Regions from separate parts of the Actinopolyspora sabaoui genome, predicted to be linked through region 1. Evidence: riboswitches for the same ligand, from Rfam matches in the RefSeq annotation. Region 1 holds a riboswitch; the other holds the start of a gene.
What was found. Region 1 has a riboswitch for glycine ahead of gcvP (aminomethyl-transferring glycine dehydrogenase). Riboswitches for the same ligand answer to the same signal wherever they lie in the genome.

Region 1 (9,714 bases):
CGTCTTCAAGTGGTGCTACAAGCTCGGCCCGCTCGTGCCGGCCGAGCTGACGGCCGACGCCTTCGAGCTCGCCGCCGAGATCCGTGAGCTGGACATGCGTGCCAGCCCCTACGATCTCGGCGAGTTGGGCTACTCCCCCGTCGAGATCGAAACCGCCGCGGGCCGTGCGGAGTACGTCCGCCACCAGCGGGCGTTCGCCGAACGAGCGAGCTCGCTGCGGCAACGGCTCATCGAGGTGTGCAGTCCACCGCTGGAAACGCGCGTGGGGTGACCGCGACGGCGGCCACCCCACGTCGACACTGCTGCGCTCGAGTCACTCGCTGACCGTCAGGCCGAGCTCCCCGTTGTCGTCCCGCTCGGCGTCCAGCGTCTTGTCCCCGAGCACCGTGGCGGCCTGCTCGTCCAGGAAGACCCGCACACCGGACTGCTCGACGACCTGGTCACTGTCCTCCGGGGCGTCGGCCACGGCCGCCTCCAGGCTCTCCGCCGAGGCCTCTCCCTCGGATCCCTCGGACGAGCTGATACGCAGACCGGCCCCCTCGGGGGACTCGCCACCGACCAAGATCAGTTTGATGACCTCGGCCGCGTTCTCGCTGATGGTGAGCATCTGCTCTAATACCCCTCTCGGAGTCGGTCACGTAAAGAGCCCACGGTAGTAGACGACTCCGCTGAACGCTCGATTACCCCTCGTAAGCCGACAGGGGCGGGCAGGAGCACACCAGGTTGCGGTCCCCGCGAGCCTGGTCGATCCGCCGCACCGGGGGCCAGATCTTGTTCTCCGGAGCGCCCATCGGATAGACCGCGTCCCACCGGCTGTAGGAGTGCTCCCACTCCCCCGCCAGCGAGGCGGCGGTGTGCGGAGCGTTGACCAGCGGGTTGTCCTCGGCGGACCAAGTACCGGCCGCGACCTTGTCGATCTCGGCGCGGATCGCGATCATCGCGTCGCAGAAGCGGTCCAGCTCGGCGAGGTTCTCACTCTCGGTGGGCTCCACCATGAGCGTGCCTGCCACGGGGAACGACATCGTCGGCGCGTGCAGCCCGTAGTCGGCGAGCCGCTTGGCCACGTCGTCGACGGACAGCCCGGCCCGCCCCGTGACGTCACGCAGGTCGAGGATGCACTCGTGGGCGACCAGCCCGCCGCCTCCGGTGTAGAGCACCGGGAAGTGGTCGTGCAGCCGCTTGGCCACGTAGTTGGCCGAGGCCACGGCCGTCAGCGTGGCGCGGCGCAACCCGTCGGTACCCATCATGCGGACGTAGGCCCAGGAGATCGGCAGGATCGAGGCGCTGCCCCACGGCGCGGAGCTGATCGGCCCGACACCGGACTCCGGCCCCGCCTGCGGCTGCAGTGGGTGGTTCGGCAGGAACGGCGAGAGGTGCTCGCGCACCCCGATGGGGCCAACACCGGGACCGCCGCCACCGTGCGGGATGCAGAAGGTCTTGTGCAGGTTCAGGTGGGACACGTCGGCACCGAACCTGCCCATCCGCGCCAGCCCGATCAGCGCGTTGAGGTTGGCGCCGTCCACGTAGACCTGACCGCCCGCGTCGTGCACCAGCCCGCAGACGTCCTGCACCGTGTTCTCGTAGACCCCGTGCGTGGACGGGTAGGTGATCATGATGGCGGCGAGCTCGTCCTGGTGCTTGTCCACCAGCTCACGCAGGTGATCCATCTCGATGTTGCCCGCGTCGTCGCAGCGCACGACGACCACCCGAAGCCCGGCCATGACAGCGCTGGCGGCGTTGGTGCCGTGGGCGCTGGCCGGGATCAGGCACACCTCGCGCTGCTGCTGGCCACGTTGGCGGTGGTAGGCGCGAATGGCCAGCAGACCCGCGAACTCGCCCTGGCTCCCGGCGTTGGGCTGCAGGCTCACCGAGTCATAGCCGGTGATCTCGGCCAGCCAGTTCTGCAGGTCCTCGACCACGCGCAGCATGCCCGCCGCGTCCTCGGCGGGAGCGAACGGGTGCAGCTCCCCGAAGGCCGGCCAGGTGATCGGCTCCATCTCGGCCGCGGCGTTGAGCTTCATGGTGCAGGAGCCGAGCGGGATCATGCTCCGGTCCAGGGCGACGTCGGAGTCCGAGAGCCTGCGCAGGTACCGCAGCAGCGCCGTCTCCGAGCGGTGCCGGTGGAACACCGGGTGGGTCATGTACTCGGTGGTGCGGCGCAGCGCCGTGGGCAGCGCGTCCGAGGCCAGGTTGTCGAGCTCGTCCACCGGGGTGAGGCCGCCGTCGGTCAGGCCGAACGCCTGCCAGACCGAGGCCAATCGCTGCCTGGTGGTGGTCTCGTCACAGGTGATGCCCACGTGGTCGGCGTCGACCCTGCGCAGGTTCACGCCGTTGCGGCGTGCGGCGGCGACGATCTCGTCGGCCCGGCCGGGCACGCGGGTGAGCACGGTGTCGAAGAAGTCGTCGTGGCAGACCTCCACCCCGCCGCGACGCAGCTGCTCGGCCAGCACGGTGGCCATGCGGTGCGTACGGGTCGCGATGGCACGCAGCCCCTCTGGACCGTGGTAGACGGCGTACATCGAGGCGACAACGGCCAGCAGCACCTGGGCGGTGCAGATGTTGCTGGTGGCCTTCTCCCTGCGGATGTGCTGCTCCCGGGTCTGCAGCGCCAGCCGGTAGGCCTGATTTCCGTCCGCGTCCACGCTGACCCCGACCAGACGGCCGGGAAGCTGGCGCTCCACGCCCTTGCGCACGGCCATGTAGCCCGCGTGGGGACCGCCGAAGCCCATCGGGACACCGAACCGCTGACTGGTCCCGACCACGACGTCGGCGCCGATCTCACCGGGGGCACGCAGCATCGTCAACGCCAGCAGGTCGGCCGAGACCACGGCCATACCGCCGCGCCGGTGCACCTCGGCGATGACTTCCTCGTGGTCGCGCACGGCACCGGAAGCGCCGGGGTAGGCCAACAGCGCACCGAAGAACTCCCCTTCGGGAAGCCCGGCCGCACCCTGCGAGAGGTCGGCGTGCACGATCTCGATGCCGAGCGGCTCGGCACGCGTCTCGATCACCGAGATGGTCTGGGGCAGCGCATCGGTGTCGACGACGAACCGGGGGGACTTCGAACGCCCCGCGCGGCGCACCAGGGTCATGCCCTCGGCGGCGGCTGTGGACTCGTCGAGCATCGAGGCGTTGGAAACCGGGACGCCGGTGAGATCGGCGACCATCGTCTGGAAGTTGAGCAGGGCTTCCAGCCGCCCCTGGGAGATCTCGGGCTGGTACGGCGTGTAGGCCGTGTACCAGGCCGGGTTCTCCAGCACGTTGCGGCGGATCACCGGAGGGGTGATGGTGGGGTGATAGCCGAGGCCGATCATCTCCACGTGGGGGTTGTTGCGGTCCGCGAGCTCGCGCAGCTCGTCCAGGGACTCGGCCTCGGTAGCCGGTTCCGGCAACGCCATCCGCATGTCGCGTTCCCGGAGTCCCGCCGGGACGGCTTGTTCGCCGAGCTCTTCGAGGGAACCGACACCGATCACATCGAGCATCCGAGCCAGCTCAGCCGGCATGGGGCCAACGTGGCGGTCGGCGAACGGGGTTCCGTGCTCGAGAGCGGCCAACGGGATACGTTCGTCGGTCATCGCCAAAACCTCAATCGTCGGGCATCTCGGACAGGGCAGACAGCACTCGGGTGAGTTGCTGACCTCCCCCTCTGTCAATGCCCGCGAAACGGGCGCCTGAGAGCTTCGCCCGGTGTGGCGGGCTTGCACCGTCGGCGGGGTTCACCACGACGCTGTGGCGACTCCCTCTTTCCAGAGGTATCTCGCCCGTACGGTCCCAATAGCCTGAGAGGTTGTCGGGGAGGGGTTGCTCCTTCGGCGCCGTACCGAGTTGCTCGGCACGGTCTCTCCCGTACGGGGTCGGCGACGGGTGTGAGCGTACCTCATATCGCCCCGTCCAGGGAGTGTGTGGCAAGGTGCACACTCCTCGAAAGCGCCACGAAAGCCCGGCCCCACCCCGCTCACCGTGGCTCCGCTCGAGCGGATCCGGGCGGTGAAATCTGGTGGGGAAATCCCGTGGGAAACCCCCGCGATCACCCGGTTTGGCGGTCCCGACGCTTCCGGGAGAGTTCGTCCTCGTCCGGTGTGCGGAGGCCACCCCCGTCGGCGCGTTCGGCGGGGAAATCGTGGATCGTGCCGGTTATCTCGCGCATCGCCCCACTGACAGCGATTCCGAAAACACCCTGACCACCACGTAACAGATCAACCACGTCTTCCGCCGAGGTGCACTCGTAGACGGTTGTCCCATCACTGAACAGCGTGACCCCGGCGAGATCACGCACCCCGCGACCACGCAGATGATCCACGGCGATGCGAATGTTGTGCAGTGATACGCCCGCATCCAGCAGCCGTTTCACCACCTTGAGAACCAACATGTCCTTGAACGAGTAGAGCCGCTGCGAACCCGACCCCTCGGCGAGCCTGATCGAGGGCTCGACCAGCTCGGTACGGGCCCAGTAGTCCAACTGCCGGTAGGTGATACCGGCGATCTGACAGGCCGCGCGTCCTCGGTAACCGACCAGCTCGTCCGGAAGCGCCGCGTCCGGGAACAACTCGGCTTGTTCTACGTTCGTATCCAGCCGTGATGCGTTTTCGACCACGCACGCCTCCCCTCGGCCGACCCACGGCGGCCATCGGATCCGGAACCGCAGTCGTCGACACGTCCGAATCCGATCTCGTCACGCCCCCATTCGCTCGACCACCGCGCGCACGTCCACCGTGTCACTCAACAGTATGCTCGCGGAAAACGGCGGTCAACACGACGCGCGGAACGCCCTGTGGAAGTCTCGCACCACTTCGGTGCTCCGCACCAGCGGGGAGACGCCCCGATCCCCTTCAGATGTTCGAGACGTTCCCCGCGACCCGTCGCGCGAACAAGCACCACCGCGACCGAAGCGCCTCAGGTGTCGGCGCCGCGGAAGTCCTCCGGCGAGACCGAGTCCAGGAATTCCTTGAACTTCTCGACCTCGTCCTCCTGCTCGTCGGGAATCAGCAGTCCCGCCTCGTCGAGCACGGACTGCTCGGCGTGGATCGGAACACCGGTGCGCAGTGCCAGCGCCACCGAATCACTCGGCCTTGCCGAGACCCGCACATCGCCGTCGAAAACGAGCTCCGCGTAGAAGGTCCCTTCCTGGAGGTCGGTCACCCGCACTTGTTCCAGCTCTCGCCCGAGCGCACCGACCACGTCCTTGAGCAGATCGTGGGTGAGCGGCCGCGCAGGCCGCACCCCCTGTTGCTCCAGGGCGATGGCGGTAGCCTCGACCGAACCTATCCAGATCGGCAGATACCGTTCGCCGTCGGTCTCGCGCAACAGCAGGATCGGCTGGTTGGCCGGCAGTTCCACTCGCACGCCGACGACGCGCATCTCGCTGCTCATCGTCAAATCGCCTCCTCCAGCGCGCCGAAGCGTGACATCTCCTTCGAGGATCGCGCACCGACGCCTTCGACGCTACCCGCGATACGGCGAAGACGCCGCCCACACAGGCGCCGACCGCTTCCCTCGTCCCGTGGATCACCCGATGGGACGTATACACCGTACCCCGCCCACCCGGGTGATCGGGCATGTCCCACAGCGGCGCGATCTCGCCGGACGGAACCGGTGCGGCTGCTCCGAAAGGTCCACGAGCGAGCTTGGCTCGCGGACTCGGCGGCCGGCTCGAAATACCTCGTTCGCGCCGAACGGGGGCACCCCGGCTGCCACCGAGCGCAGCACCGCCCGATCGTCACCGGCTGCCCTGCGTGCCCTCCGCCGGACCGGTCAGAAACACCAGACGGAACTTGCCGATCTGGACCTCGTCACCGTTGGCCAACACCGAGGTGTCCACGGGTTCACGATTGACATAGGTTCCGTTGAGGCTTCCCACGTCGACGACGACGTACTCCGCGCCTTCCCGGCGGAACTCGGCATGCCTGCGGGAAACCGTCACGTCGTCCAGGAAAATGTCGCTGTCGGGGTGCCGACCCGAGCTGGTCGTCTCCCGGTCGAGCAGGAATCGCGACCCCGCGTTGGGGCCGCGCTTGACCACCAGGAGAGCGGATCCGGCGGGCAGCGCGTCCACACCGGACGCGGTGGACTCTGCAGGCGCACTCTCTGCGTTCTCCTGCTCGGAGAGGAAGGGCTTGAAGACCGAGGTGGTCTCCGATGACTGCTCCGGCGATACGTCGCCGGGCCCGTCGTTGGTGCTCACCTGAGCTCTCCTCCTGCGGATGGATCGTGCCAGTACCACCCAACGTACCGCGCCGTACACGACGTCGGACGGCGAGTCCCGATATTCGAACCGACGGAGCTGGTTGCCAACCGGGGCTTGCCCGGATCATCGCAGTGATGATCATATTCGTTCAACGGTTGATCGCCCGGGCCGAACAACCCCGGGCCGAAAGACACAGCCCCGCCGGAGCGATGCCGTTCACCCACGCGTGCGGGCGAGCCGGACGGCTCCGAACACCTGACCGAGGTAGAGCAGTCCGGCCCACAGATAAAGTGCCGCTCCCCACCCGGTGAAAGCGTAGGCGAACGGACGGGCGATCCAGTCGAACGCGAAATCCCCCTGCACCAGCAACAACAGCGGAAACGCGTACATCAGGCAGAACGTCGCCGCCTTGCCCAGATAGTGCACGTCCGGCGGTTCGAAGCCGTGGTACCGCAACACGGGCAGGCACAGGGTCAGCAGCAGGTCGCGCGCGATGAGCGCGAAAGCGGCCCACCAGGGCACGACGCCGCGGATCACGAAGGCGACCAGCGTGGCCACGATGTAGAGCCGATCGGCAGCCGGATCAAGCAGCTGCCCCAACCGGCTGTACTGATCCAGCCAGCGAGCGAGTTTCCCGTCCAACCAGTCGGTGAGACCGCTGAAGACCAGCACCAACAACGCGAGCAGTTCCCACTGCGGCCCGAGAAGCAACCACAAGAACACCGGAACCCCGGCGAGCCGCAGCAAGCTCAGCGCGTTGGGAACCGTCCACCACGGATCACTCCAGACACCTGCGGCGACTTCTCTGATGCGGTCGATGCCCTGTTCCGAAGACTGACCGTCGGAGTTCCGCGCCGATCCCGTAGTGGCGCCATCGGCGTCTTGCACCACGAGACCCTCCCCTGCGAACGGGCCGCTCCACTCGCCAGCACGAGGCGGCCCGCGATCCGTGACACGTCCGCTCGCGGCAACGCCGGACGTGTCATCGTGCCTGTTGGTTCAGGGTGCCATATGTCCCCCTCACCCGATGACGGCACCAGTTCGGCCGTGCTCCCTCGCTCCACGGGGATTCCGTGCGGCTCGCGGCGCACGGCGTCGCGCCCGTGGCAGGCCCGCCGGAGCACGAGGTTCGAGCACTCCGTGGCCCGTGCGCGCTCGTCGGTGCACTTCGGGCCGGTGACCGGCCGCTACCGCGAGGAGGTAGGCGACCGGGAACGTTTCGTACGAACGGTGCGCGTGCCGCGGGGCGAACACGGCTCGCCACGGGCCCGTGGTCATGCGGACCGGTAGCCGCGCGGCCCGCCGTTTCGCTGCTGGTCAGCAGAGTGAGGGGGATGTCGGCACGGCGGTCGAGGCAGCGGTTCCACGTGCCCGCCCGTACCGGGAAGTCGGGACGGGCGTCCGTGGTCGCCGTCTTACTTCGCCGCCTCGCGCGAGGGAACATCACTGAACGTCCGGCAACACATGGTCCGGCAACACGTGCCGGGGCGGCCACGCTCGACGTGGCGTGCCCGATCACGAACACTCCTGATCGACCGGCATCAGCCCGAGGACAGAGAGTCACGCTGATGAACGGCCCGGTCAGTGCATCGGAAGCGACCAGCCTCTGCGGTTGAGTTCGGCGTCGCTGAGAAACCGCGGTCGTCCCCGGTCGTCGACACCGACCCAGCGCGACCGCCCGCCGTTTCCCTCGAGTACGAAGGGGTGACCACCGCTCCAAACCACGCTGCAGGGGGTGGTGGGGAGCCCGCCACCCCCACATCCAGCCGCGTCGTCGGGAACGGACTCCGATTTCGATGACGTATCGCTGCGCATCTCTCGTAGTACCTCCGCCAGAACCGTCGTCCTGACCGTCTCCAACGTTAGCCTTTGGGCTCTCGCGTCCGATTGTGCTCCCGATTCGGGGATGTGTCGCGACACACACTCGTGGTTGCGCCGGACGGTCCTCGCGGAGCGCCGAGCCGACCGTGCCGCGACGCGGGCGATCCCTCGCGCGGGGCGGCCGACCTCTCCGGCCCACCGCTCGGCGCAGCCGAGGGAACGGCGAACGGTCCCGAGAGCTCACCGGGGCCGTAGTTACCGCCCGGCCTCCCGCAGTGGCCCGATTCCCCTGGAAACGCCCCTCGAAATGGCGCCGGAAGAATTCGAACCGCACCGGAGGAGCCCGACGAACGATCCCCGCTCCGGATCGAGCGAACACCTCCACGATACGAAAAATCAAAAAACACTCGGTAATCGGTATAACACCATACGTGGAAATCGGAAGACGGACGAAACCCCCGTACGTCGGCCGAAAGCAGACGTGGGATCGACGGATATCTGTGTCGCGGATCTCATCGAACGGTGAGTCGAACAACACTCGAAAACACGACGCAGCGAGACTTCCCGCGGGCCGCGCGCGACATCACCAGCGGAGCCACGAAACCATTGAATAGCACTATGACCTGCATAATCTCTGCCAATAACCACTCCGCAACGGGGGCAACCCTCCGGAGAACGGCCACCCGCACCGCCAGCGATTCGTTACTTCGACGTAACTAGTACATCTGTACATCCACGCTGTTTCTGGCTATGGTCTCGAACCGTTCTGACAGCGACACGGAAGGGAAGAACGTGCCTGCCGAAACACGCACGAACGGTGACGACAGCACCCGACCACCCGTTGCCCGCAAGGGCAAAAAAGGGATGGCGAAGATCGGCATTTTCGTGATCGTTCTGGCATTCGCCCTGACATATGTGGCGCTCGCGGAACCGAATGTTTCGTGGCCCGGACTGATCGCGATGCTGGCTTTCTACGCGCTGTTCTACTGGCTGGGTGCTTTCGTGGCCGCCCGACGCGGGGGCGGGCTGGGCGACACGATGGTCGCGGGACGCAACATGCCGCTCTGGATCGGCGTGTTCACCATGACGGCGACCTGGGTCGGCGGCGGATATATCAGCGGCACCGCCGAAAGCACCTTCAACAGCGGTCTGGCTTGGGCACAGGCGCCGTGGGGGTACGCGGTGAGTCTGCTCATCGGCGGACTGTTCTTCGCAAAGAAGATGCGTCGCGGCCGATTCACCACCATGCTCGACCCGATCGACATCCGGTTCGGCAAGAAGGTCGCCGGACTCGGCGCGATCCCGGCCATCCTCGGTGAGGTCTTCTGGACCGGGGCCATCCTGACCGCGTTGGGGACCACCTTCGGAACGATCATCGGCCTGGACTTCACCATCTCCATCATCCTGTCGGCGGTGATCGCCGTGGCCTACACCGTGGTCGGCGGCATGTGGTCGGTGGCCATCACCGACGTGGTGCAGGTCGTGGTCATCTTCATCGGTCTGATCGTGGCGGTGCCGTTCGCTGCCTCGGCGGTCGGCGGCCTGGGCGATGCGTGGGCGGCCTACCCGTCGAACTTCGACTTCGAGTCCTACGCATCGCTGTTCCCGCCGTTGACCGGCTGGGACGATCCCGCCTGGGGCCACTCCTACTGGAACTGGTGGGACGCAGGAATCGCACTGGTGCTCGGCGGCATCCCCTGGCAGGTCTA
Region 2 (9,714 bases), on a different contig from region 1:
TGCCGCCGTAGATGGTCTGCACCCGGCTGTCGAGAAACGCCTTGGCGATGGGGTACTCGAGCATGTAGCCGTAGCCACCGTGCAGCTGCAGGCACCTGTCCACCACGCGCTTGTTCATCTCGGTGACCCACCACTTGGCCATGGCGGCGTTCTCGATGCTGAGCTCGCCCTTGAGGTGTTCGCGGACGCAGCGATCGACGAAGACCTGGCCGATCTCCACTTCGGTGGCCATCTCGGCCAGTTCGAAACGGGTGTTCTGGAACTTGCCGATGGGCCTGCCGAACGCGGTGCGCTCCCGACAGTAGTCCTTGGTCATCTCCAGGGCCTTGGCCGCGCCCGCGGCCGAGGCGACCGCGATGGAGAGCCGTTCCTGGGGCAGGTTCTGCATCAGGTAGATGAAGCCCTGGCCCTCCTCGCCCAGCAGGTTCGTGGCGGGCACGCGCACGTCGTTGAAGAACAGTTCGGCGGTGTCCTGCGACTTCTGGCCGATCTTCTCCAGGTTGCGCCCGCGCTGGAAGCCGGGCCGATCGCTCTCCACGACCAGCAGGCTGATGCCCTCGTGTCCGGCGTCGGGATCGGTGCGGGCGACCACGATCACCAGGTCGGCGTTGATGCCGTTGCTGATGAAGGTCTTCTGCCCGTTGATCACGAACTCGTCGCCGTCCCGCGTCGCCGTGGTACGGATGCCCTGCAGGTCGCTCCCCGCCTCGGGCTCGGTCATGGCGATGGCGGTCACGGTCTCACCGCTGCAGAATCCGGGCAGCCAGCGACTCTTCTGCTCCTCGGTGGCCAGTTTGTTCAGGTAGGGCACGTTGATGTCGTTGTGCACGGGGGCGCCGAACCCGGTGACCCCGGCTGCGATCAGTTCCTCGTCGAGGACGATGTTGAACCGGAAGTCGTCGATGCCTCCCCCGCCGAAGCGCTCCTCGACGGCCGTGCCGAGCAGTCCCTGCGCACCGGCCTTGCGCCAGGCGTCCTTGCTGACCACACCGGCCTCTTCCCACTCCTGCTGGTGCGGCACCAGTTCCTTGGTGACGAAGGTCCGGCAAGTCTCGCGGAACGCCTCGTGCTCCGCTTCGAACAGTTCCCTGCGCATTGGCCTCACGTTCCTTTCACTGTGCGGGAACTCGTGCCGGTTCCCGCCGGGGGTCGGTCGACGGATCAGGAGGGCTCGTCGAGTTCGCCGTGCACGGCGCCGGAGGACAACAGGCCGTCGTGGTCTGCCACCCGCCATTCCCGGAGTACCCGCCCGCTGTGGGCTCCCGAATCCGCGACGGGACCGGGCGCGGGGTTGGGGGTGTGCGAGAACCGCGGTGCGGGGGCGGGCTGCACCACTCCCTCGGATTCGACGAGGGTCTTCCTGGCGAGCACGTGCGGATGGCGGGCCGACTCGGTCATCGACAGCACCGGGCTCACGCAGGCGTCGGTGCCGTCGAAGATCTCGGTCCAGTGCTGTCTGGTGCCGCTCGCGAACGCCTCGGTGAGCCGCTCGCGGATCTCCGGCCAGTTGGCGGGATCGTCCCGGTCGGGCAGCTCACCGGACAGGCCCAGCCCCACCAGCAGTTGCTCGTAGAACTGCGGTTCGAGCGCGCCGACCGCCATGTACTCTCCGTCGGAGGTGGCGTAGACGTCGTAGAACGGCGCTCCACCGTCCAGCAGGTTGCTGCCGCGTCGGGTGTTCCATCCGCCGGTGGCGAGCATGCCGTGCAACAGAGTGGCCAGATGCGCCGATCCGTCCACTATGGACGCATCGACCACTTGGCCGCCGCCGCCCGCGCGGGCACGCAGCTGGGCAGCGAGCACTCCCACGGCCAGGTACATCGCACCACCACCGAAGTCACCGAGCAGGTTCACCGGAACGCGGGGCGGCCCGTCCGCGTCGCCGATGGTGTGCAGTACCCCGCTGAGCGCGATGTAGTCGATGTCGTGGCCCGCTGTTTCGGCCAGCGGACCGTCCTGTCCCCACCCGGTCATGCGGCCGTAGACGAGATCGGGATTGCGCTCGAAACAGGGGTCGGGCCCCACGCCGAGCCGCTCGGCGACGCCGGGGCGGAAGCCCTCGAGCAGGATCTCGGCGCGTTCCGCCAGTGCCAGCACCGTCTCGGAACCGCGTTCGTGCTTGAGATCGACCCGCACTGACCGCTTGCCCCGGTTGAGTAGGTCCTCCTTGCCGCTGCCTCCCACGGGACGCTCGACGCGGACCACGTCGGCCCCCAGGTCCGCCAGCAGCATGGCACAGAAGGGCGCGGGACCGAGTCCGGCGAGTTCGACGACCCGCACTCCGGCCAGTGGCCCCGCCCCGACGGCTCGCTCATCCGATCGCGCCACTGGCGCACACTCCCTCGTTCTCGCCGGAAGGTGATCGCGGCCACCCCAAATTCGACGGAGTTAGTGTTACATTCCTGGTGTCACATTGGTCAAGTAGTATCCTGCTGGACATGCTCCGAACAGCCGACGAAGAGCTCACGATCGACGAGCTGGCAGCCAGGGCGGGCGTGACCGTGCGTACGGTGCGCTTCTACGCGTCACGCGGTCTGCTGCCACCACCTCGCCTGCGCGGTCGCGTCGGGTTGTACGGGGCGGATCACCTGGCCCGGCTGGACCTGATCCGGGAGCTGCAGAACCTCGGCTTCACGCTGACGGCCATCGAGGGGCATCTGGAGCGGATTCCCGAGGACGCTCCGCCGGAGGAGCTGGCGCTGCAACGCGCGTTGCTGGCTCCCTGGACGAGCGATCAGGCCGAGGAGATCGATCGGGAGGAACTGGACCGGCGCGCCGGTCGGGCCCTTTCCGACGAGGAGATCGAGCAGCTGCTGACGCTGGGCATCCTGGAACGGATCACCGAGGAGACGGCCGACAACGCCGAAAGGCTTCGCCTGACCAGCGCGTCCATGCTCAACGTGGGATTACAGATCACCGAACTGCGGCTGCCGCGGGAAATGTTGCTGCAGGCCAAACACATCGTGGAACAGCACACCTCGCAGATGGCGAGCGAACTGCGCGAACTGTTCGCGGCCAACGTGTTGCGTCCCTACGTGGAGCGGGGACGACCCGAATCCGAGCGGGAACGGGTCAGGAGCGCGGCCGACCAGCTGCGTCCGCTCACCATTCAGGTACTGGTCAACGGCTTCCAGCGTGCGGTCAACGACGTCATCCGCGATCATGTCTGACCGGGGTCTCGGCACCGCTTCCTCCTGGTGTCCACCCGGCACGGACCTCGCCGCTCGCTGAGCCGACTCGTTGTCGTGCGTGTACGACGCGAATTCGCGACACACGCTGCTTCCACGATCGGAGGAAACTCGATCCGGTGATAGTGCCCCGTGATTGCGGCGCGGGGCTACTCCAACCGGGTAAGCATTTCCCGAGGCGATCCCCTATCGACACGGAGGAAGCACAACATGAGCTTTTCCGGACCGCTCGGCCGTACTCTGATCACCGCCTGCGCGGCCGTCGCGGGCATGCTGTTGCCGTTGGCACCGCACACGGGCGCCGAACGGGCTGCCGCGGCGAGCGCGACCTCGTCGGATGAGGTTCAGCGGGCGGTCAGCGTACTCAGTCTTCGAGTCGTACCGAGCAACCGCGCGGAACGGACGCGATCGGCAACCCTGCGCTGCGAACCGACCGGCGGAACTCACCCCCGGGCCGAGGAGGCGTGCGAGCAACTGACGAACAGTGAGGGCGAGTTCGGCGCACTCCAGGAGGAGCGGAATCCGATGTGTCCGCTGGTGTACCGCCCGGTCACCGTCCAAGCCACCGGGATGTGGCGGAACCAGGCCGTCGACCACCGCGAGACGTTCTCCAACAAGTGCGAAATGCGGGCCAAGACCGGTAAGGTCTTCGAATTCTGAGGGAGCATCCGGTTCGCCCGGTACGCGTCGCGGTGCTGGTAGCGCAACCTCTCGCACGAGTCCCACTGCTTCGCCGGGCCGGTCACTCCGGCACGGTGGCCGGGTAGCCGGCACGTGAGTCGGCACCTCGGGAGCGTTGGGCCGCCCTTGAGTAGCGACCTACGCGGCGGAGCGTCCCCCGGGGATGAAAATTTCGTGGGAAATTGACGCTCCGGTGCGGGGGAGGTAGCCCGGATGGGCGTCAATTTCCCGCGAAATCATCGGGCCGGAGCGGCGATGCGCCTCGGCCTCCGTCAATTTCCCGCGAAATCGCCGGGCCGCTTCGGCGCAAGGCCGCACTCCGACCCCCTTCGCAATCGGCACCGCAGCGGGTTCTCCCGTGCGGCTCTCGCGAGGACAGTCCCGACGTTGTGTAGGTCGCTACCCGATGTCGGGGCGCCCACAGCGAGAGCCGTGCGAGAGGTTCCGCCACGGAAGCTCCTACGGAGGCAACTGCGACAGAGGCCGTCAACACTCGATGACGTTCACCGCGAGCCCACCGCGCGCGGTTTCCTTGTACTTGTCCTTCATGTCCTCGCCGGTGGCGCGCATCGTCTTGATGACCTTGTCCAGCGAGACGAAGTGACTGCCGTTACCGCGCAGCGCCATCCTGGCAGCGGTGATCGCCTTGACCGAGGCCACGGCGTTGCGCTCGATGCAGGGAATCTGCACCAACCCGCCGATCGGGTCGCAGGTGAGACCGAGGTTGTGTTCCATGGCGATCTCGGCGGCGTTCTCCACCTGAGCAGGGGTGCCACCGAGCACTTCGGCCAGTCCGGCAGCGGCCATGGAACAAGCCGAGCCCACCTCGCCCTGGCAACCGACCTCGGCACCGGAGATCGAGGCGTTCTCCTTGAACAGCACCCCCACCGCGCCCGCGGCGAGCAGGAACCTGGCCACCCCGTTCCCGTCCGCACCGGGCAGGAACCGCATGTAGTAGTGCAGCACGGCCGGAACGATGCCCGCGGCACCGTTGGTCGGCGCGGTCACGACCCGACCACCGGCGGCGTTCTCCTCGTTGACCGCCAGCGCGTAGACCGTTACCCACTCCATCGGATCGTCGGTGTCGCCGAGTTTGGCGCGCAGTTCGGCGGCGCGTCGCTCGACCCGCAGGCCACCCGGCAGGGAGCCCTCGCTGTTGCAACCGTTGTGCACGCACTCGCGCATGGCGTGCCAGATCGACAGCAGCTCGTCGTGCACCCGCTGTTCGTCACGCCAGACCAGTTCGTTGGCGAGCATGAGCTCGCTGACCGAGTAACCGGTCACGGCACAGTGCTCCAACAGCTCGGCCCCGGTGCGGAACCGGTGGGGCAGTTCGGTGGTGTCCTGTTTGATCCGGTCGGTGCCCGCGGCTTCCTCGTCCACGACGAAACCGCCGCCGACGGAGTAGTACACCGCCCCGCACAGTTGCTCCCCCGACTCGCCGACCGCGGTGAACCGCATTCCGTTGGGGTGCACCGGGAGTGTCTCGCGCCGATACAGCACGAGGTCGTCGTCGTAGTCGAATCGGATTCCGTTGGTGCCGTTCAGCAGCAACCGGCCGGTCGATCGGATCTCGTCGACCCTGCCGGAAACCGCGATCGGATCGACCGATTCCGGTAGGTGGCCCTCCAGACCGAGCAGCACCGCTTTGGGGCTGCCGTGCCCGTGTCCGGTCGCGCCGAGCGAGCCGAACAGTTCGGCCCGCACCCTTGCGACGCGTGGCAGCAGGCCCTGTTCACCCAGCCGCGCCACGAACCGCGCGGCGGCGCGCATGGGTCCCACGGTGTGCGAACTGGAGGGACCGATCCCCACCGAGAAAAGATCGAAGACACTGATCGCCATTGATCGTCTCTTCTTCGTACGTAAGGTGTGGTTCGCCTGCCCCGCCACCTCGTCGTGGCGGGGCCTCAATCAGCGGCGGCGGAGGTCACTCACCCGTGAGTTCGGCGTACTGCCCGGCGTCCAGCAGCGGACCGTACTCGCTGACGCGCAGTTCCAGCAGCCAGCCATCGCCGAACGGGTCGTCGTTGATCTTGGCCGGGTCGTCGACAACGGTCTCGTTGACCGAGACGACCTCGCCGGTGGCGGGGGCGTAGAGATCGCTGACCGACTTGGTGGACTCCAGCTCACCGCAGGCCTCACCCGCGGTGATCTGCTTACCCACCTCGGGCAGGTCGACGTAGACGATGTCGCCGAGCGCGTTGGCCGCGTAGGGGGTGACCCCGACACGCACGACGTCGCCGCGCTCGGCCAGCCACTCGTGCTCCTGGGTGTACTTGAGGTCCGTGGGCAGACTCATGGGGGAGGCTCCATTGCTGTCGTTTGGACACCGGTACCCGATGTCCCGTCGTGGGCCGTCGGGTACGAGCATTCTCGCGTGCCGCGACTCCACCCGGCCGGGCGGCATGCCGCGAACACCGGAGTCCGCGTACTTGGTGGCCTCCCCCTCTGTTGCGGAACCTGAGAGCTTCACCGCGACGTCGCGGTTTGCACCGTGGGTGCGCGCGCCTTCGTCTCGGCGGCGCTTTCCAGAGTTGCCTCGATCGGACGGTACGGATGCCTGAGAGTTTACGGGGAGTTTTGCTCCTTCGGCGCCCGTTCGGTGACACCGTGTACACGGTGCTCACCCACGGGACTCTCCCGCCCGGTGTCGTGGGCCGATATGCGATTGTCGCTGTGTTCGGCAACGATAACCCGAGGGGTGGGCGTATCCAACCCCGGATATCGCGAAGCCGCGACCACTACCGGCGAATCGGGCGCCGAAGCTCGCGCGGTGTGCTCACGATCACTACCGGAAGCGGTCACGGGCCTCGCACGGGTGGCCGGAACCCGGCACCGGAGCGCTCGGGGAATCGAACCGGAGAAATTCCCTTCTGATCCCGACCCCGGGAGGGGCGATGGTCGACGTACGGGGCCTGGTCGAGCGAGTCGGCCCCACCCTGCTGCGTCCGGTGGTGGTGCCGGAGAACACCGGCGGTGTCGGGGACGTGGTCATCGCCGAGCCCGAGGATCCCGGTGGGATCGGAACGGCCGACGTGGTGCTCGGCGTGGGGATCACCGACCGGGCGGAGGCCGTGGAGCTGGTGCGCGAGTGCGGTGCGCGGGAGGCGGCGGCCGTGCTGCTGAAACCGCCGGTGTGCACCGAGGACTCGGTTATCTCGGAAGCCGAGAGAGCGGGGCTCGCGCTGATCGAGGTCCGGCGGGGCGCGGCGTGGGCACAGCTGGTGTGGTTGCTGCGGAGTGCGCTGGCCGGAACGGACCAGGGCGCGGCCGTGGGCACTCCGCAGCAGGGCGGCTCGGCGGGGCTGGGTAGCTCGGCAGGACTGGGCAGCTCGGCGGGGCTGGGCGATCTGTTCCGGCTGGCGGACGCGGTGGCCGAGGTGGTCGACGCCCCGGTGACCATCGAGGACGCGCATTCGCAGGTGCTGGCCTACTCCGCGCGGCAGGACGTGACCGATCCCGCCCGGGTTTCCACGATCATGGGCCGTAGGCAGCCCGACGATGTGCTGGCCAAGTTCCGGGCCCGGGGCACGTTCCGGCAGCTGAGCCGCGGTGGTTCCGCCGTCTACGTCCCGGAGCAGCCGGACGGCACCCTGCCCCGGCTGGTGGTGCCGATCCGGATGGGCGGTGAACTGCTCGGGTCGATGTGGGCCGTGGTCACCGGCGAAGTGTCCGAGCAGCGCGCCTCGGCGTTCGCCGACACCGCCGCGCTGGTGGCGCTGCAACTGCTCCGCTGGCGGGTGATGACCGACTCGGAGCGGCAGCGTTCGGCCGGGCTGGTGCGGTCACTGCTGGAAGGTGCCGAGGGGTGGCGGGCGGCTGCCAACGAGTTGGGGATACGTGCCGAACCACATCGGGTGGTGGCGATCGACGTGCGTGCCAGCGACGGCACCGACGAGGGGCACCGGCTCGCGATGTGGGAGTGGATCACCCGGGGGATCGGGCGTGGGCCGATGGTCGCCGAGTCGGGTGGGGTGCTGTACGCGGTGGTGCCCGACCGCTCCGGCACGGGTGGCTGGCCCGCGCTGCGGGAGGCGTTGCTGGCGCACATCCACGAGATGGACGCGGCCGATCCGCGGCCGCTGGTGGCGGTGGGAACCGCCACCCCGGTGGCGGAGCTGCCGGAATCCCGCGGCAGCGCGGACGAGGTGTTGGCGCTGCTGCGCACGGGCATGGTGGAACGCGAGATCGCGGTCCACGAACAGCTCTGGCACTCCCTGGTGCTGGCGAGGACCGCCGGTGTCGCGGGCGACGCCGGGGTGGGGTCGCTCGGCCCGCTGCAGCGGCTGCGCGACCACGACCACGGTCAGGGGACCGAGTACCTGCGCACGCTGCACGCCTGGCTGCGTCACCCCGGTGACCCGCGCGCGGCGAGCCGGGAACTGCGGGTGCACCCGAACACCTTCCGGTACCGGATGAAGCGGGTGGGGGCGCTGTTGGAGGTGGACCTCGACGACGCGGACGTGCGCTCGGCACTGCTGGTGCAGTTGCTGGCCGAGCGGTGGAACCCACACGGCTGACTGTTGTGCCGACAGCACAAGAGCACCGGTGCGATCTCATTGTGCGGGAATGATGCGGCCGGACCGGTGACGGAGCATCGTGGTGCGCGACAGCGTTGCTCCCTCCCTCCCGCACACCGGGGCGGACGGACGGCGCGGTGCGGAGAACGCCCCCGGCACACCCGCCGGTTCGGTGATCACCCGAACGGAATCGAACACCACCCTCGGAAGGAAACCGCAGTGAAGATCGCCGTACCCCGTGAGATCAAGAACAACGAGTACCGCGTCGCGCTCACACCAGCGGGGGTGCACGAGTTCGTCGGCAGAGGCCACGAGGTGTTCGTGGAGGCGAACGCGGGCGAGGGCTCGTCCATCCCCGACGAGGAGTTCCTCGCGGCGGGGGCGAAGGTTCTTCCCGGCGCCGACGAGGTGTGGTCCGAGGGTGAACTGGTGCTCAAGGTCAAGGAACCGATCGAGGAGGAGTACCCGCGACTGCGGCGGGACCAGGTGCTGTTCACCTACCTGCACCTGGCGGCTTCGGGTGGACTCACCAACGCGCTGCTGGACTCCGGGGTCACCGGCATCGCTTACGAGACGGTGCAGACCGCCGACGGTGCGCTGCCGCTGCTGGCGCCGATGAGCGAGGTGGCCGGTCGACTGGCTCCGCAGGTGGGGGCCTACTCGCTGATGCGTCCGAGCGGCGGGCGAGGCATGCTGCCCGGCGGGGTTCCCGGTGTTCACCCGGCCCGGGTCGTGGTGATCGGCGGCGGCGTCGCGGGGCTGAACGCCGCGCGGGTCGCGCTCGGCATGGGCGCGGATGTGGAACTGTTGGACACCAATGTGGACAAACTGCGTGAGATCGACCGGGACTTCGACGGACGTATCCGCACGGTCACCTCGAACCGCTACAGCGTCGAGCAGGCGGTTCGCGCGGCCGACCTGATCATCGGTGCGGTGCTGATCCCCGGGGCGAAGGCGCCGAAGCTGGTATCCAACGAACTCGTGGCGCAGCTCAAACCGGGCAGCGTGCTGGTGGACATCGCCATCGACCAGGGCGGGTGCTTCGCGGACTCGCACCCCACCACGCACGACGACCCGACCTACCGGGTGCACGACTCGGTGTTCTACTGCGTGGCCAACATGCCGGGGGCGGTGCCGAACACCTCGACCCACGCACTGACCAACGTGACGCTGCCCTACGCGCTGCGGATCGCGGAGCGGGGCTGGCGGCAGGCCTGCCGCGAGGACGAGGCGCTGGCCTCGGGGTTGAACACCCACGACGGCACGCTGGTCAACGAACCCGTCGCCGCCGCGCACGGCCTGTCGCACGAGACCGTGGTGAGTGT

Region 2: it holds a riboswitch for glycine, as region 1 does, so the genes downstream of both, gcvH (glycine cleavage system protein GcvH) here and gcvP (aminomethyl-transferring glycine dehydrogenase) in region 1, are expected to answer to the same signal.

What each region holds. Positions count from the first base shown of each region.
Region 1 is NZ_JBMIHH010000010.1:158,929-168,642, forward strand. Features, by position in the region: gene ACOQFL_RS18785 (3-methyladenine DNA glycosylase) at 1-271, shown strand, start outside; gene ACOQFL_RS18790 (HesB/YadR/YfhF-family protein) at 314-607, opposite strand; gene gcvP (aminomethyl-transferring glycine dehydrogenase) at 681-3,575, opposite strand; glycine riboswitch at 3,757-3,857, opposite strand; gene ACOQFL_RS18800 (MerR family transcriptional regulator) at 4,028-4,594, opposite strand; gene ACOQFL_RS18805 (bifunctional nuclease family protein) at 4,894-5,370, opposite strand; gene garA (glycogen accumulation regulator GarA) at 5,717-6,181, opposite strand; gene clsA (cardiolipin synthase ClsA) at 6,401-7,075, opposite strand; gene ACOQFL_RS18820 (high affinity choline transporter 1) at 8,870-9,714, shown strand, end outside.
Region 2 is NZ_JBMIHH010000005.1:91,153-100,866, reverse strand. Features, by position in the region: gene ACOQFL_RS10500 (acyl-CoA dehydrogenase family protein) at 1-1,096, opposite strand, end outside; gene ACOQFL_RS10495 (CaiB/BaiF CoA transferase family protein) at 1,162-2,328, opposite strand; gene ACOQFL_RS10490 (MerR family transcriptional regulator) at 2,439-3,170, shown strand; gene ACOQFL_RS10485 (SSI family serine proteinase inhibitor) at 3,399-3,848, shown strand; gene ACOQFL_RS10480 (L-serine ammonia-lyase) at 4,356-5,711, opposite strand; gene gcvH (glycine cleavage system protein GcvH) at 5,797-6,168, opposite strand; glycine riboswitch at 6,408-6,522, opposite strand; gene ACOQFL_RS10470 (PucR family transcriptional regulator) at 6,767-8,389, shown strand; gene ald (alanine dehydrogenase) at 8,609-9,714, shown strand, end outside.